2 regions of the Achromobacter aegrifaciens genome follow, and region 2 is predicted to be linked to the other one. Evidence: riboswitches for the same ligand, from Rfam matches in the RefSeq annotation. Region 2 holds a riboswitch; the other holds the start of a gene.
What was found. A riboswitch is a leader RNA that binds a small molecule or an ion and turns the genes downstream of it on or off. The one in region 2 is predicted to bind glycine.

Region 1: it holds a riboswitch for glycine, as region 2 does, so the genes downstream of both, HV793_RS24885 (D-amino acid dehydrogenase) here and gcvT (glycine cleavage system aminomethyltransferase GcvT) in region 2, are expected to answer to the same signal.

The regions. Positions count from the first base shown of each region.
Region 1 is NZ_CADIKO010000004.1:64,988-74,665, forward strand. It holds gene HV793_RS24855 (DUF2242 domain-containing protein) at 1-488, opposite strand, end outside; gene HV793_RS24860 (spinster family MFS transporter) at 626-2,002, opposite strand; gene HV793_RS24865 (AraC family transcriptional regulator) at 2,125-3,135, shown strand; gene HV793_RS24870 (NAD/NADP-dependent octopine/nopaline dehydrogenase family protein) at 3,252-4,349, shown strand; gene HV793_RS24875 (3-hydroxybutyryl-CoA dehydrogenase) at 4,366-5,361, shown strand; gene ampC (class C beta-lactamase) at 5,367-6,527, opposite strand; glycine riboswitch at 6,656-6,747, shown strand; glycine riboswitch at 6,749-6,840, shown strand; gene HV793_RS24885 (D-amino acid dehydrogenase) at 6,885-8,114, shown strand; gene HV793_RS24890 (metal-dependent hydrolase family protein) at 8,152-9,462, opposite strand; gene HV793_RS24895 (alpha/beta fold hydrolase) at 9,528-9,678, opposite strand, start outside.
Region 2 is NZ_CADIKO010000001.1:564,854-574,531, reverse strand. It holds gene HV793_RS02740 (GGDEF domain-containing protein) at 1-302, shown strand, start outside; gene HV793_RS02735 (GNAT family N-acetyltransferase) at 313-831, opposite strand; gene HV793_RS02730 (hypothetical protein) at 945-1,397, shown strand; gene HV793_RS02725 (arginine/lysine/ornithine decarboxylase) at 1,663-3,924, shown strand; gene HV793_RS02720 (BaiN/RdsA family NAD(P)/FAD-dependent oxidoreductase) at 3,924-5,126, shown strand; gene HV793_RS02715 (superoxide dismutase) at 5,277-5,891, shown strand; gene HV793_RS02710 (ZIP family metal transporter) at 5,922-6,815, shown strand; glycine riboswitch at 6,870-6,965, shown strand; glycine riboswitch at 7,001-7,123, shown strand; gene gcvT (glycine cleavage system aminomethyltransferase GcvT) at 7,210-8,310, shown strand; gene gcvH (glycine cleavage system protein GcvH) at 8,409-8,786, shown strand; gene gcvP (aminomethyl-transferring glycine dehydrogenase) at 8,890-9,678, shown strand, end outside.

The DNA.
Region 1 (9,678 bases), on a different contig from region 2:
TCGTAGAACTTGGGTCGCGCAACCGTCTGGCTGCCCGTCTTCACCAGCGAATCGTCGCTGGAGCCGAACGGCATGGACACCTGCCCCAGCACGCTCACCCCCACGCTGGCCGAGCTGTTGGTTCGCTTGATCGAATAGCGGTCCTGCACCGCGTTGGCGAACACCGTGGCGCGCTCGTTCGCGCTGCCGTCGGAGGCGCATTCGATGTTGAAGGCGATCTGCGTATGCTGGCCGTTCTCGTCCTGGAAATTCTTGTGCCCCGTGACCCGCGAACCCTCGAACTTGTCGATGTTGTAGCCCTGGCTCAGCAAGGCGCGGCGGCCCGCGTCGCAGGCGGCGACGTTACTTGCTTCGACGGTGCGCGAGTAGGTGTTGTTCTGGGTGAAGTCTTCTTTTTCGAACTCTGGCTTGGGGGATGAGCATCCCGCCAGGACGCCCACCAGGGCAACGGACAGGGTCAGCGACGAACAGCGGGAAAAACGGGGCATGAATTGGAGGAACAGTAATGCGTCAAGCGTCCGTTATAGCGCATCCCCGGCACCATTTCTTTTACGAGGAATGTGCAGTTCAACGGAGAGGTAACAGAGTTCAAAAAAGGGCCGCATCGCGACCCGGGCAGCCACGTTCAGGGCGACACGCGCGCCGGCGCAAGCGGCGGCGCCTCCTGCGCCTCCAGGTTCAGGCTACGCCGGTAGTGCTTGCAGCCAGCGGCGAGCAGGCCGATGCACAACACCGCGGCCACGCCAATCAGGACCGAGATGGATTGCCCGACTGCCGCCGGGTTCTTGAACAACCGATCAGTCAGCATGGCCACGGCGGTGGTGCCCAGGCCCAGCCCGATCAGGTTCGAGATCAGCAGGAATAGCGCCGACACCTGGGCGCGCAGCTGATTGGGGGGCAGGATCTGCATCGCAGCCGTCGAGGTCGGCATGGGGAACGAGGCGAAGAACATGGCCGGCAGCAGCAAGCCCACCGACCACCACAGGGAATCGACCTGGGTGAAGATCACCGCCGGCAAGGCCATGCCGGCCGCGCCGATCACGCCGGCGCGCAGCGGCGCATCGCTGTAGCCGCGCTTGGCCAGCCAGTCCATCAGCCAGCCGCCGCAGAACACCCCGGCGGTGTTGGCGACCAGCACGACCACGCCCAGCATGTAGCCGGCTTCCGAAGGCGACATGCCGAACTTGCGCATGTAGAACGCCGGCGTCCAGCCCAGCAGCGCGAACAGCACCATCGCATAGAACGAGAAGCCCAGGTAGTGGCAGAAAAAGGTGCTGCGGTGGCGGCCCAGGAAGCGGAAAGTATCTTTCATGGCGGGCTTCTGCACCTGCCCCGAGGCATTGCGCCGCAAGCCCAGCCGCTGCGGATCTCGCACCGTCAGCAGGATCAGCAGCGCGATCAGCAGGCCTGGCAATCCCACAATGAAGAAGGTCACCTGCCAGGGCCGCATCGCGCCTATCCAGGGCAAGGCAACGGTATCCACACTCTTGAGCAGGTTGATGACGTAGCCGCCGATCAGGAATGCCATGCCGCCGCCGATGAACGAGCCGATCGAATATATCCCGACTGCGCGCCCCAGTTTTTCACGCGGAAACATGTCGCTGAGCATGGAGTACGTGGCAGGCGACAGCGCCGCCTCGCCCACGCCCACGCCGATCCGCGCAAGAAACATCTGCGCGAAATTGCGCGACAGGCCACAGGCCGCCGTGGCCAGGCTCCAGAATGCGACGCCGATCGCGATGATCTTGGGCCGCGAATAGCGATCCGCCAGCAAGGCGATCGGTATGCCCATGAAGGCGTAGAACAAGGAAAACGCCAGCCCGTGCAGCAAGCTGAATTGCGTGTCGGACAGCTGCAGGTCGTGCTTGATGGGCTCGATCATCAGCGCCAGGATCTGCCTGTCGACGAAGGAAAATATGTACGCTAGCATGCATATCACCACGACATACCACTCGTAGGCGTAGCTAGGTTTTGATCCGTGCCGCGGGCTGCCGTCAGTCATGGTTTGTTTCCCTTGTATGGTGGTGAGATCTGCCCATGCCCAAGGACCGGGTCGCGTCTCACTTGCTTGCAGGCCCATCTTTTGTAGGTCTTTGCGCAGCCAGCCTCTATACGCCTGACGCAATGACTGTTCCCGCTGCGCAGGAAAGCATGTTCAACGACACCAATCCGCTGGACCGCCATTGCTTGCTGGACTCGGGCAACATCGCCGAGATCAAGGACCAGGTCAGCCAGCACCTCTGGTCGCACCGCATGTGCGTCCCCCCGGGAAAACCCCTGCAATCCCGCCTGTACGGCGTCTTCTTCGGCAATGCGGCCTTGTTCGATCTGCACTATGGCGCGGAAGTCGAGATCGACGCCGGCGATATCGCCAGCTACTACCTGATCCGAATCACGCTGCAAGGCTCCGGGCTGATCACGCTGGGCAAGCGCAGCGCGTCGATGAGCGCGGGCAGCCTGACCATTTCCTCGCCGTCCGAGCGCAGCGTGATCCGCATCGGCCGCGACTGCCGCAACCTGATCCTGCGCATCGAGCGCGAGGCGCTGGAGCGCCAGCTGCAGCGGCTGCTTGAACGCCCTATCAAGCAGGCGCTGGTGTTCGACCTGCAAATGGATGCCGACGCTCCCGGACCGGTGGCGGTGCGCGAAACGCTGGACTATCTGTGCCGGCTGTACCGCCATCCCGCCATTGAAGGCGTCACACAAACGCTGGCCGCCGGCTTTTCGGACTACCTGCTGACGCTGCTGCTGACCCAGCTGCCGCACAACTACTCCGAGGCCTTGCAGGCAGACCGCCGCCAGCCGTTGCCGCTGCACGTGCGGCGCGCGCGCGATTACATAGAAAGCCATCTGGACCAGCCGCTATCGCTGATGGACCTGGCGGCCTACTGCGGCGTCTCCGTGCGCACGCTGCAAAACGGCTTTTCGCAGTTCCTGAAGCAGAGTCCCAGCGACTACGTGCGCAACCAGCGGCTGGCCCAGGTGCACGCGGCGCTTGCGCAAGCCGGCGAAGGCGATAGCGTCACCGACATCCTGCTGCGGCACGGCATTTCCAGCTTCGGGCATTTCGCCACCCACTACCGCAAGCGCTACGGCTGCCTGCCGTCGGACACCCTGCGCCAAAGCAGGCATTAGGCGTCGCACGGCAGCGCCGGATTCGCTTGCCGGATCGGAACGCCGCTTGCGCGTTCGGCGCAGCCCCGCCTGCACGCCGCCGCTAGGATCAAGGCTCCATCTGACGGAGCTTGACCATGAGAATCAGCGTCATAGGCGGCGGCCACGGCTGCTACGCGGCAGCGGCCGAGCTGTTTGAGAAAGGCCATCACGTGCATTGGTGGCGCAGGGACTGGTCGGCCTTCCAGGGCTTGCGGGATGCGGGCGCGCTGACGGTCACCGACTATCGCGGCAGCCGCCAGGTTCCGCTGGGCGACGGACCGCGGCAGTTGCAGCTGGTGCGCGACCTGGCCACAGCCGTGGAGCATGCGGAGCTGCTGGTCATTCCCCTGCCTTCCACCACCCACGAAGCGCTGGCGCGGGAATTGGCGCCGCTGCTGCGCGACGGCCAGGTCGTGTTCCTGCCGCCTGGCACCTTCGGCTGCTACGTCTTCGCCCGCGCCATGAAAGACGCGGGAAACGTCGCGGATACGGCCTTCGCCGAAACCGGCACCCTGCCCTATCTGGCCCGCAAGCATGGCGAAAAGGTCGTGATCAGCGGCTACGCCACCCGTCTGCCCACCGGCGTCTTTCCGCGGCGGCTGTCGAAGCAGGCGCTGGCCGTGGTCCAGCGCGCCTACCCCAGCATCGAACCGATAGAGGACGGACTTTCGGGCGCACTGATGAACGCCGGCCCCATCATCCATCCGCCGCTCATCATGATGAATGCAGGGCCGCTGGAACACTTCGACAAATGGGACATCCACAACGAAGGCACCCAGGCCTCCATACGGCGCGTGACCGACGCGCTGGACGCGGAGCGCATCGCCATCCGTGTGGCCCTGGGCTATGCCGCGCCCCACTTCCCGTTGGCCGACCACTATGCCGCCGAAGGCGATGAATGGATGTACGGCCGCGGCGCCCATGGCAAGCTCACCGACAGCGGCGACTGGCGCGAGGACATAGACCTGCACACGCACCGCTACATGCTCGAAGACACGCGGCTCGGCCTGTCATTCCTGGTGTCCGCCGGCCGCTGGGCGGGCGTGCCGACGCCGGTCGCGCAAGGCCTGCTGAGCCTGGCCAGCGCGGTCACCGGCCGCGACCTCTACGCGGAAGGACGCACATTCGAACGCCTGGGCCTGGACCGCCTGTCGCACGCGGACATGCGCCAGCTTCTGGCCGAAGGCTGCTGACACGGAGATGCAAGCCATGAATGAAAAAATGTGCGTAGTCGGCGCCGGCCGCATGGGCGTGGGCATCACGCTGTCATACATCCATGCGGGACTGGACGTCACGCTGATAGACATCAAATCGCGCACGTCCGCCGAGCAGGCCGGGTACTTCGCCCGTGTGCGGGACGACCTGCGCCGCGAGCTCGGCATCCTGTGCAGCCTGGGCTTGCTCGACGCCGCGCAGGCGGAGGTTGCGCTGGCGCGCGTGCGCCTATGCACGCGCGAGGATGCGGAGGCAGACCTGCGGCAGGCGCGCGTGGTGTTCGAAGCCGTGCCTGAACGCCTGGACGCCAAGCGCGATGCCTTTGTATGGCTGGGAGCGGCCTGCGCGCCGGACAGCATCATCGCGTCCACCACGTCCACCTTTCTGATCACCGAGCTGGCGGAACTGGTGCAAAACCCGCAGCGCTTCCTGAACGCGCACTGGCTCAACCCCGCCTACCTGATACCGCTGGTGGAAGTGAGCCGCGGCCCGCAGACCAGCGAGGCCGCGACGCAAGGGCTGCTGGCAGCGCTGCGCCTGGCGGGCAAGAAGCCCGTGCAGTGCGCCCCCGCCGCGGGCTACATCGTGCCCCGCATCCAGGCCCTGGCCATGAACGAAGCGGCCCGCATGGTGGAGGAAGGCGTGGCCAGCGCCGAAGACATCGACACGGCCGTGCGCCTGGGCTTCGGCCTGCGTTTTTCGGTTCTGGGGCTGCTGGAGTTCATCGACTGGGGCGGCGGCGACATTCTCTACTACGCCTCGCGCTACCTCGCCGGTGCCATCGATCCGCGCTTCTCCTCGCCTGCGGTCATCGCCCGCAATATGGAACAAGGGCGCAACGGGCTGCGCGACGGCCAGGGCTTCTATGACTACGCCGGCATGGACGTGAATGCCTACAAGATGGAGCGGCTGGCGCAATTGTGCAAGCGCCTGGAAGTGATGGACCTGCTGCCCCGCTACGACGCGGCGAGGCAGCCGCCCGCGCGATAGCGGGCCTATTGCTCCAGCTCGCCCAGGATCCGGTACGCCAGCCGGACCCTGGCCTCGTTGGGATAATTCCGGTTGGCCAGTATCACGATGCCCAGCTTCTTCGACGGCACGAACGCCACATAACCGCCGAAGCCATTGGTCGAACCCGTCTTGTTGATCCACACGGTCTCCTGCGGCGGCAGCGGCGGGTTCAACGCCGCCACGGGCTGGCTCTGGCTGTTGTAGTTGCCGGCATTGGCCGTCAACAGCGCGTCCAGCGTTGCCGGATAGCGCAATTGCTCCCAGACCAGATCCTGGGTCATGTCGCCCAGCTGGAAATAGCCGACGTGCGTCTGCGCGATTGCGCCGCGCAGCTCGGCATCGGCGAGGTTCAAACCCATGTTCGCGTCGACGAAGCGGATCAGGTCGCGTGCGCTGGTCTTCACGCCGTAGGCCTCGTCGGCCAGCACGCCCGGATTCACGCGCACGGGGGCATCCTGCTTGTTGTAGCCCTGCGCGTAGTCCGCCATCCTGGCGGCGGGCACGTCGATGTAGGTGCTGGTCAGGCCCAGCTTCGGAAACAGGTCCCGCTCCATGGCCGCCTTGAACGGCCGGTTCAGGCTCTTGGCCGCCACCATGCCCAGCATGCCGATACTGGGGTTGGCGTAGGTGCGATACGTGCCAGCGGCATGCTCGGGCTTCCAGGCCTTGAGATAGGCCATCAGCTGCGCCTGGTTCTTGATCGCGTCGGGCACCTGCAAGGGGAAGCCGCCGGTCGTGTGCGTCCCCAGGTTGATCAGGCTCAGCTTGGCGAAGTCGCTGCCGGCGAGCTCCGGCAGGTACTTGGCCGGACTGTCGCTCAAGGCCAGGCGGCCGCGCACCTGTGCATAGGCTGCCAGGGTTGCCGTGTAGGTCTTGCTGATGGAGCCGATCTCGTACAGCGTATCGCTGCCGGCAGGCCTGCCGGTCTGCCTGGACGCCACGCCATAGTTGTAGAAATGCTGTGTCCCGTTGCGGGTCACGGCGATCGACATGCCCGCAATGCCGTGTTCGCGCATGACGGCCTGGACCGCCTCGTCGACCTTGCGGTCCGTCTCTGCCTGGCCGGCCTGCGCCAGCGCGCAGCCTGCGGCCATCAGCGCAAACAATCCCGTGCGCAGCATGCTGTTCAAGCGCATTCTCGTCATTCCCTGTCGTGTCGGATCCGTGGCGCCGCGACGGCGGCGCGCATGCATCGTAGCGCGATGCGACGCCTTATTGGTACTAACCCTTGGTCTCATCCCAGGGGAATTTGGCTATTCTCGCCTCGTCGATCCAAAACCCCGCAGAAGAGACCTGCCCCCGCGGCAGGCGCCGACGGAGCAACCGCCCCGGAAACTCTCAGGCAAACAGGACTGCGCGGTCTAGACAATCTGGAGAGAGGCGCCAAGCGCGCCCACCGAAGGGGAACCCGCCGCCGTCTGCGCCGCGGGTGAAGCTCTCAGGTACAGAGACAGATGGGGTGCTGCGGCCGGGTGGCCGCGGCCACTCAATCTGGAGCCATCATGCCCCGCATCGCCATCATTGGCGCCGGTATCACCGGCGTCACGTCCGCCTATGCCTTGAGCAAACTGGGATATCACGTCACTGTCTATGACCGCCAGCGCTATCCGGCCATGGAGACCTCCTACGCCAACGGCGGCCAGTTGTCGGCCAGCAACGCCGAGGTCTGGAACAGCACCGCCACCATCATGAAAGGCCTGCGCTGGCTCGGCCGCCACAACGCGCCGCTGCTACTCAATCCCCGCTTCAGCTGGCACAAGTACTCCTGGCTGGCGCAGTTCATCGGACAGATCCGCAACTACCGCCGCAACACGATCGAGACCACCCGGCTGGCCATCGCCGCGCGCCAGCATCTGTACGCCATGGCGGAAGAAGAAGGCATAGATTTCGACCTGGAGCGCCGCGGCATCCTGCACATCTACCACGACGCCGCCAGCTTCGAGACCGCGCGCCGCGCCAATGCCCTGCTGCAGGAAGGCGGGCTGGAGCGCTACGCGGTGTCGCCCGAGGAAGCGCGCAGCATCGAGCCCACGCTGCAAACCGCCTGCCATGGCGGCTTCTACACGCCTTCGGACGCCACCGGCGACATCCACAAGTTCACCAGCGGCCTGGCTCGCGCCTGCGAACGCCGCGGCGTGCGCTTCGCGCAGGACGCGGACATCCGCAACATCAGCCTGGACGGCGCGCCCTACGTGCTCGACGTCGTACGCGAAGGCGGCACGCGCCGCGAACAGCACGAGGCCGACGCCATCGTCGTCTGCGCCGGCGCCGTCAGCCGGCAGTTCGCCAGGCAGCTGGGCGACACGCTCAACATCTACCCGGTCAAGGGCTACTCCATCAGCGTGCATCTGGACGACGCCGCCAGCCAGGCGGCCGCGCCGCGCGTCAGCCTGCTGGACGAAGCCGCCAAGATCGTCACCAGCCGCCTAGGCGACCGCTTCCGCGTGGCCGGCACGGCGGAGTTCAATGGCTTCAACATGGACATCCGCGCGGAGCGCGTGCAGCCCCTGGTGGACTGGACCCGCAAGCACTTCCCCGGCATCCGAACTTCGCGCGTGGTGCCGTGGTGCGGGCTGCGGCCCATGACTCCGAGCATGATGCCCCGCGTGGGCCCGGGCAGGCGGCCCGGCGTGTTTTACAACACGGGGCATGGGCACCTGGGCTGGACCTTGTCGGCGGCGACGGCGCAGATGCTGGCAGCTAGCGTGAGGGAGGGGGTGGGAGAGGCTTGAGCGGGTGAACGCGGCGCCTGGAAAGGCGCCGCCAGACTCACAACACCAGCGCAGCTTCCCTGCCCGCCTCGGCACGCAGCGGCTCCGCATCCAACCCCTGCCGGGAAATGTCCTTACACACCTCCCCATCCTTCATCACCAGCAAGATCCGCTCCGGATCCACCAGCAACGACAGATCCTTCAGCGGATCCCCATCGACCATGACCACGTCCGCCAGATAGCCAGGACGCAGCATGCCCAATTCGTGCGGACGTTGCATGATCTCGCCGCCCAGCCGGGTGGCGGACACGAGCGCTTCGGTCGGGGTCATGCCGATGTAGTCCACGAAGTACTGGAGGTCGCGGGCGTTGGTGCCGTGGGGCATCCAGGCAAAACCGTAGTCGCCGCCGGGCAGGATGCGGATGCCGCGCTTGTGCATCTTGCGCAGCGACTCCGAGGCGATTTCCAGCTCGCGCTTGTAGCCCATCTGTTCGGCGATGGCGGGCGTGATGCCGTATTCGGAAGCGTTGAAGGCGGTGCGGATCAGCCAGCCTATGCCGGGCGCAACGAAATGGCGGTCCTTGTTGGCTTCCAGCATGTCGAGCGCCTCTTCGTCGGCGAAGCTGGCGTGGTAGATCATCTCGATGCCATGGCGCACGCATTGCTTGACTGACTCGCTGGAGCGCGCATGCGCCGCGACCCGCTTGCCATAGCGCTTGGCCTCGTTCGCCAGCATGGCGATTTCGTCTTCGGCGAAGGGCGACATCTCGGCCGGCAGGCCGGCGATGTACTCGCCCGACAGGTTGATCTTCAGGTGGTCGACGCCGTACTTGATGAAGGTGCGCGCCGAGCGCCGGATCTCTTCGGGGCCACAGCACACGCTGCCGAAGCTCAGTTCGTCGAACGGCATGTGCGGCAGCGAGTTGTCGCCCAGCGCGCCTATGGTTGTGATCTCCTGGCTGCCGGCCAGGTAGCGCGGCCCCGGGCATTCGCCGGCATTGATGGCATTGCGCAGCACCACGTCCAGGCGCGGTTTGGCCGCGGCCGCGCCGATGGCCGAGGTCCAGCCCATTTCCAGATAGCGTTTGGCCACGCGCACGCACCAGAGTATGTGCTCTTCCGGCGGCATGAACTGGATCGCGGCCAGCGTGGGCTGGTCGTTCCAGGAAAAATGCGTATGCGCTTCCGTCATGCCCGGCATCAGGAAGCGGCCGCGCCCATCGATGATGCGCGCACCCTCCCGGCTCACCTGCTCGGGCGTGCGCGCGACCTGCGAAATGCGCGCGCCGTCGATCAGCACCTCGCCTTGAAAAGGCTGCTTGCCGCTGCCATCGAAGATGACGACGTTGGTAATGGCAATTCTGGACATGACAGGTCTCCTCCGGCCCGCGTTTGGGGCCGATTTCTTATGTTGAAACGCCAGGAAAACGTGGCTTAGCGCAGCGCCGCGTGGAACTCCCGCAGGGCCTCGGTGCAGGCCTGGGGCTTTTCGTAGGTGGTCCAGTGGCCGCATCCGTCCAGCACGATGCGGCGGCTGCCTGGCATGCGCGCGGCCAGGGCCTCGACATTGCCGGGCGGCGCCACG
Region 2 (9,678 bases):
AAAGCATGCCGCACCTGGAAAGCGTCAGGCGCTCCATCGAGGCCTACCAGATGCGCCTGCGCGACAAGCCGGTGCGCCCCAAGGCCGACCAGATCGGCCTGCGCCGCCGCGGCGGGCGCGACGCGCGTAATGCGCGGCCGCTGCGGGTGACGGTCAGCATAGGCGTAGCCGAACGCAGCGACTCCCTGCGCGCGCCCGACGCGGTGATCAAGGCGGCGGATCAGGCGCTCTACAAAGCCAAGGACGAAGGCCGCAATCTGGTGCGGGCGTTCAGCACGCGGCGCCGGACTGGCGCGGCCTGATGCCGCGCCGCTACTTGCCGGCCAGCGGCAGCGCCATCAGCGCTTCGTCGTAGAGTTCGCCGTTGACGCATAGCGCTTCGCGCTCGCGCCCGTATTCGGCAAAGCCCAGGCTTAGATACAGCGCGGTGGCGGCCTGATTGTTGGCGGTCACGCTCAGCTGCACCTGGCGGATGCCGCGCATGCCCGAGGCATGGGCGATCGCCGCCTGCATCAGTTGCCGGGCCAGGCCCTGACCGCGCTGCGCCGGCGCCACGTACATGCTCCAGATGTGCGCTTTGTGGCGCATCTTCAGTTTGCGCTGTCGGCCCACGCCGACCATGCCGGCCAGGACCCCGCCGCAGAACGCGCCAAACATTGCGCTGTCGTCCGAAGGCAGGATCCAGCCGCGGATATCCTCCAATGTCAGCGTGTGTTCCTCTTCGTAACTCGATCCGAACGATTCAGGGGTTTCCACCAGGGCGTCCAGGCGCAATTGGCGCAGCGGCGCCGCGTCGGCGGGAACAAGGCGTCGGACGGTGATCGGGGACATGGTCGGCAAGTGTTGGGAATAGGGAACGTTCGGCGGTGGATTCGCCAGTATAGGGGGACGCGCTGCCTATAATGGTCCTAACGCCGCTTGCGGTTTTCACAAAGGAGCCAATGATGTTCGGTTTCCTCAAGACAAACCAGGACGCCAAGCGCGACGAAGTCCAGGAAGAGTTCGTGGCGCGCGTGGCGGGTGCTGCGCAGGACTTCGTCCAGGCAGCCGGCTCGGCTGGCGCCGTGCTGGATTACACGCCATCCAGCGTCCATGCGCTGGACGAAGCGCTGGAGGCCGCCCATCTCGGGACCTTGCCTCTCACTCCCATGCAGACCGTCGGCGCCGCCGCCTACCTCTACGAGGTGGGACGCCGCGCGTATGGCGGCCTCTACGAAGTGTGCGATGACGAGGACCCAGTGGTGCTGGTCTGCGGCGAGCCCGATTCCGAGGTCTGCTTCGGCGCCATCGCCAAGGTCGAAAGGCGCATCCGTTACGGCTCCGCCGAGGCCATCCCACCTTATTTCGAGCAGTTCCTGATGGCCTTGCAGGCGGGCGAGGCCCGCACCATCCGCTAGCGTCCCGGCGCCTCGGGCGCCCGGTTTGCTTCCCCGTGCGGCCCGGCTCTCTGTGCTGAAAACGTCCGCTTTTGGCGCGATGACAACGGCCGTCCGGGCCATTCCGGGATTTCCCTTAGGACTGTAAGAAAAACAGCCCTACAATTCGGCCATTCCCGCCGCCCTGGCGGGTGCTCGCGCCGTCTGTCATCAGGCGGATTTTTACTAGAAGTACACTCGCGCCGCGTTACGCGTCCGAACCCGCCTTGCCCCCAGGAGCGCCTGCATGAAATTCCGCTTCCCCATTTTCATCATCGACGAAGACTACCGTTCCGAGAACGCGTCCGGTCTGGGTATCCGCGCCTTGTCCGCGGCGATCGAGGCCGAGGGCGTCGAGGTGATCGGGGTGACCAGTTACGGCGACCTGAGCTCGTTCGCCCAGCAGCAGAGCCGGGCCAGCGCCTTCATCCTGTCGATCGACGACGAAGAGTTCGACGTGGATTCGCCCGAGGACGTGGCCAGCGCCATCAAGAACCTGCGCGCCTTCATCGGCGAGCTGCGTTTCCGCAATGCCGACATCCCCATCTACCTGTACGGCGAGACGCGCACTTCCGAGCACATCCCCAACGACATCCTGCGCGAGCTGCACGGCTTCATCCACATGTTCGAGGACACCCCCGAATTCGTGGCGCGCCACATCATCCGCGAAGCCCGCAGCTACGTCGACAGCCTGCCGCCGCCGTTCTTCCGTGAACTGGTCAAGTACGCGCAGGACGGCTCGTATTCCTGGCACTGCCCCGGCCACTCCGGCGGCGTGGCATTCCTGAAGAGCCCGGTGGGCCAGATGTTCCACCAGTTCTTCGGCGAGAACATGCTGCGCGCAGACGTCTGCAACGCCGTGGACGAACTGGGCCAGCTGCTGGACCACACCGGTCCCGTGGCCGAATCCGAACTGAATGCCGCGCGCATCTTCCACGCCGACCACTGTTTCTTCGTGACCAACGGCACCTCCACCTCCAACAAGGTGGTGTGGCATGCCAACGTGGCCGCGGGCGACGTGGTGGTGGTGGACCGCAACTGCCACAAGTCGATCCTGCACGCCATCACGATGACGGGCGCGATTCCGGTGTTCCTGCGCCCCACGCGCAACCACCTGGGCATCATCGGTCCGATCCCGCTGGAAGAATTCCACCCGGACAACATCCGCAAGAAGATCGAGGCCAACCCCTTCGCGCGCGAAGCGGTGAACAAGAACCCGCGCATCCTGACGCTGACGCAGAGCACCTACGACGGCGTCATCTACAACGTCGAAATGATCAAGAAGCAGCTGGGCAGCTACGTCGACACGCTGCACTTCGACGAAGCCTGGCTGCCGCATGCGTCGTTCCACGAGTACTACCAGGACATGCACGCCATCGGCCAGGACCGCCCGCGCAGCCAGGACGCGATGGTGTTCGCCACCCACTCCACGCACAAGCTGCTGGCCGGCATTTCGCAGGCCTCGCAGATCATCGTGCAGGAGTCCGAGACCCGCAAGCTGGACCGCAACGTCTTCAACGAAGCCTACCTGATGCACACGTCCACCTCGCCCCAGTACGCGATCATCGCGTCCTGCGACGTGGCCGCCGCCATGATGGAGCCGCCGGGAGGCACCGCGCTGGTCGAGGAAAGCATCCGCGAAGCCCTGGACTTCCGTCGCGCCATGCGCAAGGTGGAATCCGAATTCGGCAAGAACGACTGGTGGTTCAAGGTCTGGGGGCCGAACCGCCTGGTTTCGGAAGGCATCGGCAACCGCGACGAATGGATCCTGGAGTCCAACGACCACTGGCATGGCTTCGGCGAAATGGCCGAAGGCTTCAACATGCTGGACCCGATCAAGGCCACCATCATCACCCCGGGCCTGGACATGTCGGGCAGCTTCGGCGAAACCGGCATTCCCGCCGCGCTGGTCTCCAAGTACCTGACCGAGCACGGCGTGGTGGTCGAGAAGACCGGCCTGTATTCGTTCTTCATCCTGTTCACCATCGGCATCACCAAGGGCCGCTGGAACACGCTGCTGACCGCCTTGCAGCAATTCAAGGACGACTACGACCGCAACCAGCCGCTGTGGCGCATCCTGCCGGAATTCTGCCGCGACCATCGCCGCTACGAGCGCATGGGCCTGCGCGACCTGTGCCAGGAGATCCACGAAGCCTATCGCGCGCGTGACGTGGCCCGCCTGACCACCGAGATGTACCTGAGCGACATGGTGCCGGCCCTCAAGCCGTCGGATGCCTTCGCCCGCATGGCGCACCGCGAGGTCGAGCGCGTCGACATCGACAAGCTCGAAGGCCGCGTCACTGGCGTGCTGCTGACCCCGTATCCTCCGGGCATCCCGCTCTTGATCCCGGGCGAACGCTTCAACCGCACCATCGTCCAGTACCTGCAGTTCGCGCGCGAGTTCAACCAGCGCTTCCCGGGCTTCGAAACCTACATCCACGGCCTGGCCGACGAAGTGGGTCCGGATGGCGAAAAGCGCTACTACGTCGACTGCCTGATCGAAGACTGATGTTCGATGTAGCAGTACTCGGCGCCGGCGCCGCGGGCATGATGTGTGCCGCGGTCGCCGGCCAGCGCGGCTTGCGCGTGGTGCTGGTCGACCACGCCGAGCGCCTGGCGGAGAAGATCCGCATTTCCGGCGGCGGCCGCTGCAACTTCACCAATATCGGCGCCGGCCCCGCCAACTTCCTCTCCGACAATCCGCATTTCTGCCGTTCGGCCTTGGCCGGTTACACGCCGCAGGATTTCCTGGCGCTGATGAAGCGCCACCACATCGCCTGGCATGAGAAGCATCGCGGCCAGCTGTTCTGCGACGATTCCAGCGAATCCATCATCGAAATGCTGCGCGCGGAGTGCGACGCGGGCAGGGTGCAGTGGCGCATGGGATGCTCGGTGGCCGAGATCGGCCATGGCGAGCAGGGTTACGAGCTGCGCACCAGCCAGGGCACGATCCGCGCCGCGAAACTGGTGATCGCGACCGGCGGCATGGCCATTCCCCAACTGGGCGCCACCGATTTCGGCCTGAAGATCGCGCGGCAGTTCGGCCTGAAGGTCGTGGAACCGCGTCCCGCCCTGGTGCCGCTGACCTTCGATGCCGAGCAGTGGCGGTCCCTTTCCGAATTGTCCGGCGTGGCGCTGGAGGTCAATCTGCACACGGGGCAGGGCAAGGCGCGCGGCGAGTTCCTCGAGGACCTGCTCTTTACCCATCGCGGCCTGTCCGGACCTGCCATTCTGCAGATCTCCAGCTACTGGAAACCTGGCGAGCCCATCGTGATCGATCTGGCGCCTGGCCGCGACCTGGCGGAAGAACTGCTGGCGTCGAAGTCGGGCAACCGGCAGCAGCTGCATACCGTCCTGGCGGGCCTCTGGCCCAAGCGCCTGGCTGACCGCTGGCTGCACCTGGCGGAGCAGGGCGGCAAGCCGGGCCTGGCGGCGCTGCGCCTGGCCGACGCACCGGACAAGACCCTGCGCACGCTGGCCCAGGACATCCATCAGTGGAGCCTGGTGCCCAGCGGCACGGCTGGCTACAAGAAGGCCGAAGTCATGCGCGGCGGCGTGGACACGCGCGGCCTGGACCAGAAGTCCATGCAGGCAAAGACCGTCGCCGGCCTCTATTTCATCGGCGAAGCCGTGGACGTCACGGGTTGGCTGGGCGGCTACAACTTCCAGTGGGCCTGGGCTTCGGGCGTGGCCTGCGGCAAGGCGCTGTAGCGTCCTCTGGCGGGACAGGGCGCCGATAGGCCGGCGCTATGGCAGGTATTGGAAGCCTGCCATTGTTATATCAAATAAAAATACTTATCATTTATGTTTTCGATATTGATCCAAGCCCTGAATCGGGGGGCGGATCCAACGGAGACATGCATGGCCTACACTCTTCCGCCCCTGCCGTATGCCTACGACGCCCTGGAACCTCACATCGACGCGATGACGATGGAGATCCACTACAGCAAGCACCATCAGACCTACGTCAACAGCCTGAACGCTGCGCTGGAAGGCGCGGGCATCGTCACCAACGAGCCGGTCGAGTCCCTGGTGGCGCGGCTGGAGCAGTTGCCCGAAGCCATCCGCGGCGCCGTGCGCAACCACGGCGGGGGCCACGCCAACCACAGCCTGTTCTGGTCGGTCATGTCGCCCGAGGGCGGGGGTGAGCCGGACGGCGCATTGGCAGCGGCCATCGAGTCCGAACTGGGCGGGCAGGCCGCCTTCCGCGACGCGTTCACCAAGGCTGCGCTGACCCGCTTCGGCAGCGGCTGGGCCTGGCTCTCGGTGACGCCGGCCGGCAAGCTTGCGGTGGAAAGCAGCGCCAACCAGGACAGCCCCCTGATGCACGGCAACACGCCCATCCTGGGACTGGACGTGTGGGAGCACGCCTACTACCTGAAGTACCAGAACCGCAGGCCCGAGTACATCGGCGCCTTTTACAATGTCGTGAATTGGCCTGAAGTGGCGCGCCGCTACGCGGCAGCCCAGCGCTGAGCGCATCTCTCGCAAGGAGGGCAGCGGCACATGAATACCTTCAGCCGTCATCGCGTGCGGCCGGCGGCCACCAGCATCAGCGTGTGGACCCTGGCCGTATTGGTGGCATGCCTGGGCCTGCACCAGTTGTGGGCCTATCTGGACGTGCGCGCGCCGCACGTGGCCGATGCCCTCCTGGGCGGGCTGGTGGCCGCGGGCGCTACTGCCCTGGGTACTTTGCCCATCCTGTTTGCTCGGACCATCCCCCAGAAAATGCAGGACAGCATGTTCGGCTTCGGCGCCGGCGTGATGCTGGCCGCCAGCGCCTTCTCGCTGGTGGCGCCGGGCATCGCCGCGGGCCGCGACCTGGGCTATGGCCCCTGGGGCGCCGGCTTGACGGTGGGCGCGGCCGTACTGCTGGGGGCGGCGGTGCTGCTGCTCATGGACCGTACCCTGCCGCACGAACATTTCATCAAGGGCCGGGAAGGCATCGAGGCGCACCGCCTGCGCCGCACTTGGCTGTTCGTCTTCGCCATCACCCTGCATAACCTGCCGGAAGGCCTGGCCATAGGCGTGGGCTACGCGGGCAACGACGCCATGCGCGGCACCGCGCTGGCCACCGGCATTGCGATCCAGGACATTCCCGAAGGGCTGGTGGTGGCGGTGGCGCTGCTGGCGGCGGGCTATCAGCGCGCCTTCGCGGTGGCGCTGGGCATGCTGTCCGGCCTGGTCGAGCCGCTGGGCGCGGTGCTCGGCGCCGCAGTGGTCGGCTGGTCCGAGCCGCTTCTGCCCTGGGGCCTGGGTTTTGCCGCAGGCGCCATGCTGTTCGTGATCAGCCACGAGATCATCCCCGAATCGCACCGCAAGGGGCATGAGGTCTACGCGACCTGCGGCCTGATGCTGGGTTTCGTGCTGATGATGCTGCTGGACACGGCGCTGGGCTGAGCCGCCGCGGGCATTCCCTGGCCGCGGCTTTCGTTGTATGCTTGCGCCGCTGTCACGCATGTTGCGGGAGAGAGCGGCCTGTACGTCCGGCCGCCGCCGAAGGCGCAATTCGCCCGGAATCGCTCAGGTAACCCATACCGCCCATGCTTGCCCTGTCCCGGTTTTCTCACCGTGCGGACGCGGCAAAACAGTACTCTGGAGAGACCTGGCGCCGACCCTGAACTAGGGACATAGCGAGCAGCCCAGGCGCCGAAGGTGCAAACCCGCCATGCGGGGCAACTCTCAGGCAAAAGGACAGAGGGGCGGAAGATTCAGCCGTTGTACAAGCGCACCCCGCTTGGCACCACTGGCATTCCGTAACCCTGGCAACACTGCCGCCCCGGAGTTTCCGCGCATGTCCGCAACCCTCAAACGCACCCCGCTGGCCGAAGAACATATCGCCTCTGGCGCCCGCATGGTCGACTTCGGCGGCTGGGACATGCCGCTGGCCTACGGTTCGCAGCTGGAAGAGCACCACGCCGTGCGCCAGGACGCCGGCATGTTCGATGTGTCGCACATGCTGAACGTCGACGTGGCCGGTCCCGACGCGTTCGCCTTCCTGCAGCGCCTGGTCGCCAACGACGTGTCCAAGCTGACCGTGCCCGGCAAGGCGTTGTACAGCTGCATGCTGAACCCGCAAGGCGGCGTGATCGACGACCTGATCATCTATTTCTTCGCCGCCGACGAATGGCGCGTCGTGGTCAACGCAGGCACGGCCGACAAGGACGTCGCCTGGATGCAGCGCGTCAAGCAGGCTGGCCAGTTCGACGTTGCCATCACGCCGCGCCGCGATCTGGCCATGGTGGCCGTGCAAGGCCCCAACGCCCGCGCCAAGGTCTGGGCCGCGCGCCCGGCCTGGCAGGCCGCCAGCGAGCCGCTTACCCCCTTCGTGGCCGCCCGCGTGGGCGACGACACCCTGGTGGCCCGTACCGGCTACACCGGCGAGGACGGCTTTGAAATCGTGCTGCCGGCCGCCGAAGTCGTGCAGCTGTGGCGCGACCTGGTCGCCCAGGGCGTGCGGCCCTGCGGCCTGGGCGCGCGCGACACGCTGCGCCTGGAAGCCGGCATGAATCTGTACGGCCAGGACATGGACGAGCTGACCCAGCCCGACCAGGCCGGCCTGACCTGGACCGTGTCCCTGAAGAACGCCGAGCGCCGCTTCATCGGTCGCGACGCGCTGGAACAATTCGCTACCCCCGCCACCTTCATCGGCCTGAAGCTGCAAGAACGCGGCGTGATGCGCGCGCACATGGCCGTGCGCACCAAGGAAGGCACGGGCGAGCTCACCAGCGGCACCATGTCGCCCACGCTGGGCGTATCGATCGGCTTTGCCCGTCTGCCTCAAGGCGTCAAGCCGGGCGACACGGTCGAAGTCGACATCCGCGGTAAGTGGGTGCCCGCCCTGGCCTGCAAATTGCCGTTCGTGCGTAACGGCAAAGCGGTCGAACACTCGTAAACTCGAAGCTTCGCGCGAGCCGCCGGCCCCTGGGGCGACGGCCGCCCGCGCGAGGCGCGCAACACCATTCATCTACCCGCATTCCCTCAGGAGTTCCCATGAGTCTGCCCACCGATCGCAAGTACACCGAGTCCCATGAATGGGTCAAAGCCGAAGGCGATGTGTTCGTCGTCGGCATCACCGATACCGCCCAGGATCAATTGGGCGACCTGGTCTTCGTTGGCGACGTGAAGGTCGGCGCCAAGCTGAACGCCGGTGAAACCGCTGGCGTGGTCGAATCGGTCAAGGCCGCTTCGGACATCTACGCTCCCGTGGCTGGCGAGATCGTCGCGTTCAACGAAGAGCTGGAAAACAATCCCAACCTGATCAACGAATCGGCCTTCACCGCCTGGATCTTCAAGATCAAGCCGGTCAACGCCGCCGACGCCGACAAGCTGCTCGACGCCGCCGGCTACGAAGCCGTCGCCAACGGCTAAGCCAGCCTGGCTGGAACGGGCGCAGGGCACCCGCCACGCGCCTGTTCCGCAAGATGCAATACCGTCCGTCCTCCGACGACACCCGCTATCCCGAGACCTCTCCATGTCGCGCGCCCTAGACACCCACACCGACTTCATTCCCCGCCACATCGGCCCTTCCGACGCCGACCAGGCCGCCATGCTTGCCGTCATCGGCAGCGCCAGCCTGGACGCCCTGATCGAAGAAGTCGTGCCGCCCAAGATCCGCAGCCAGGCCCCGCTCGCGCTGCCCGCCTCGCGCAGCGAAACCGACGTGCTGGCCGAACTGAAGCAGATCGCCGGCCGCAACAAGGTCTACCGCAGCTACATCGGCCAGGGGTACTACGGCACGCAGACGCCCAACGTGGTGTTGCGCAACATTCTTGAGAATCCCGCCTGGTACACGGCCTACACGCCTTACCAGCCCGAGATCTCGCAGGGCCGCCTCGAAGCCCTGCTGAACTACCAGACCATGGTCGCGGACCTGACCGGGCTGGACATCTCCAACGCCTCGCTGCTGGACGAAAGCACCGCCGCCGCCGAAGCCATGACGCTGGCGCGCCGCAGCGCCAAGTCGAAGAGCCCGGTGTTCTTCATTTCGCGCCACGTGCATCCCCAGACCATCGAAGTCGTGCGCACGCGCGCCGAAGGCCTGGACATCGAAATCACCATCGGCGACGAGGCCGAAGGCCTGCCCGAGTGCTTCGGCGTGCTGCTGCAGTACCCGCACAGCACCGGCTCCGTCGCCGACTACCGCAAGCTGGCCGAAGCCGCGCATGCGCAAGGCGCCATCGTGGCCGTCGCGACTGACCTGCTGGCGCTGGCCCTGCTGGCCGCGCCCGGAGAATGGGGCGCGGATATCGCCATCGGTTCG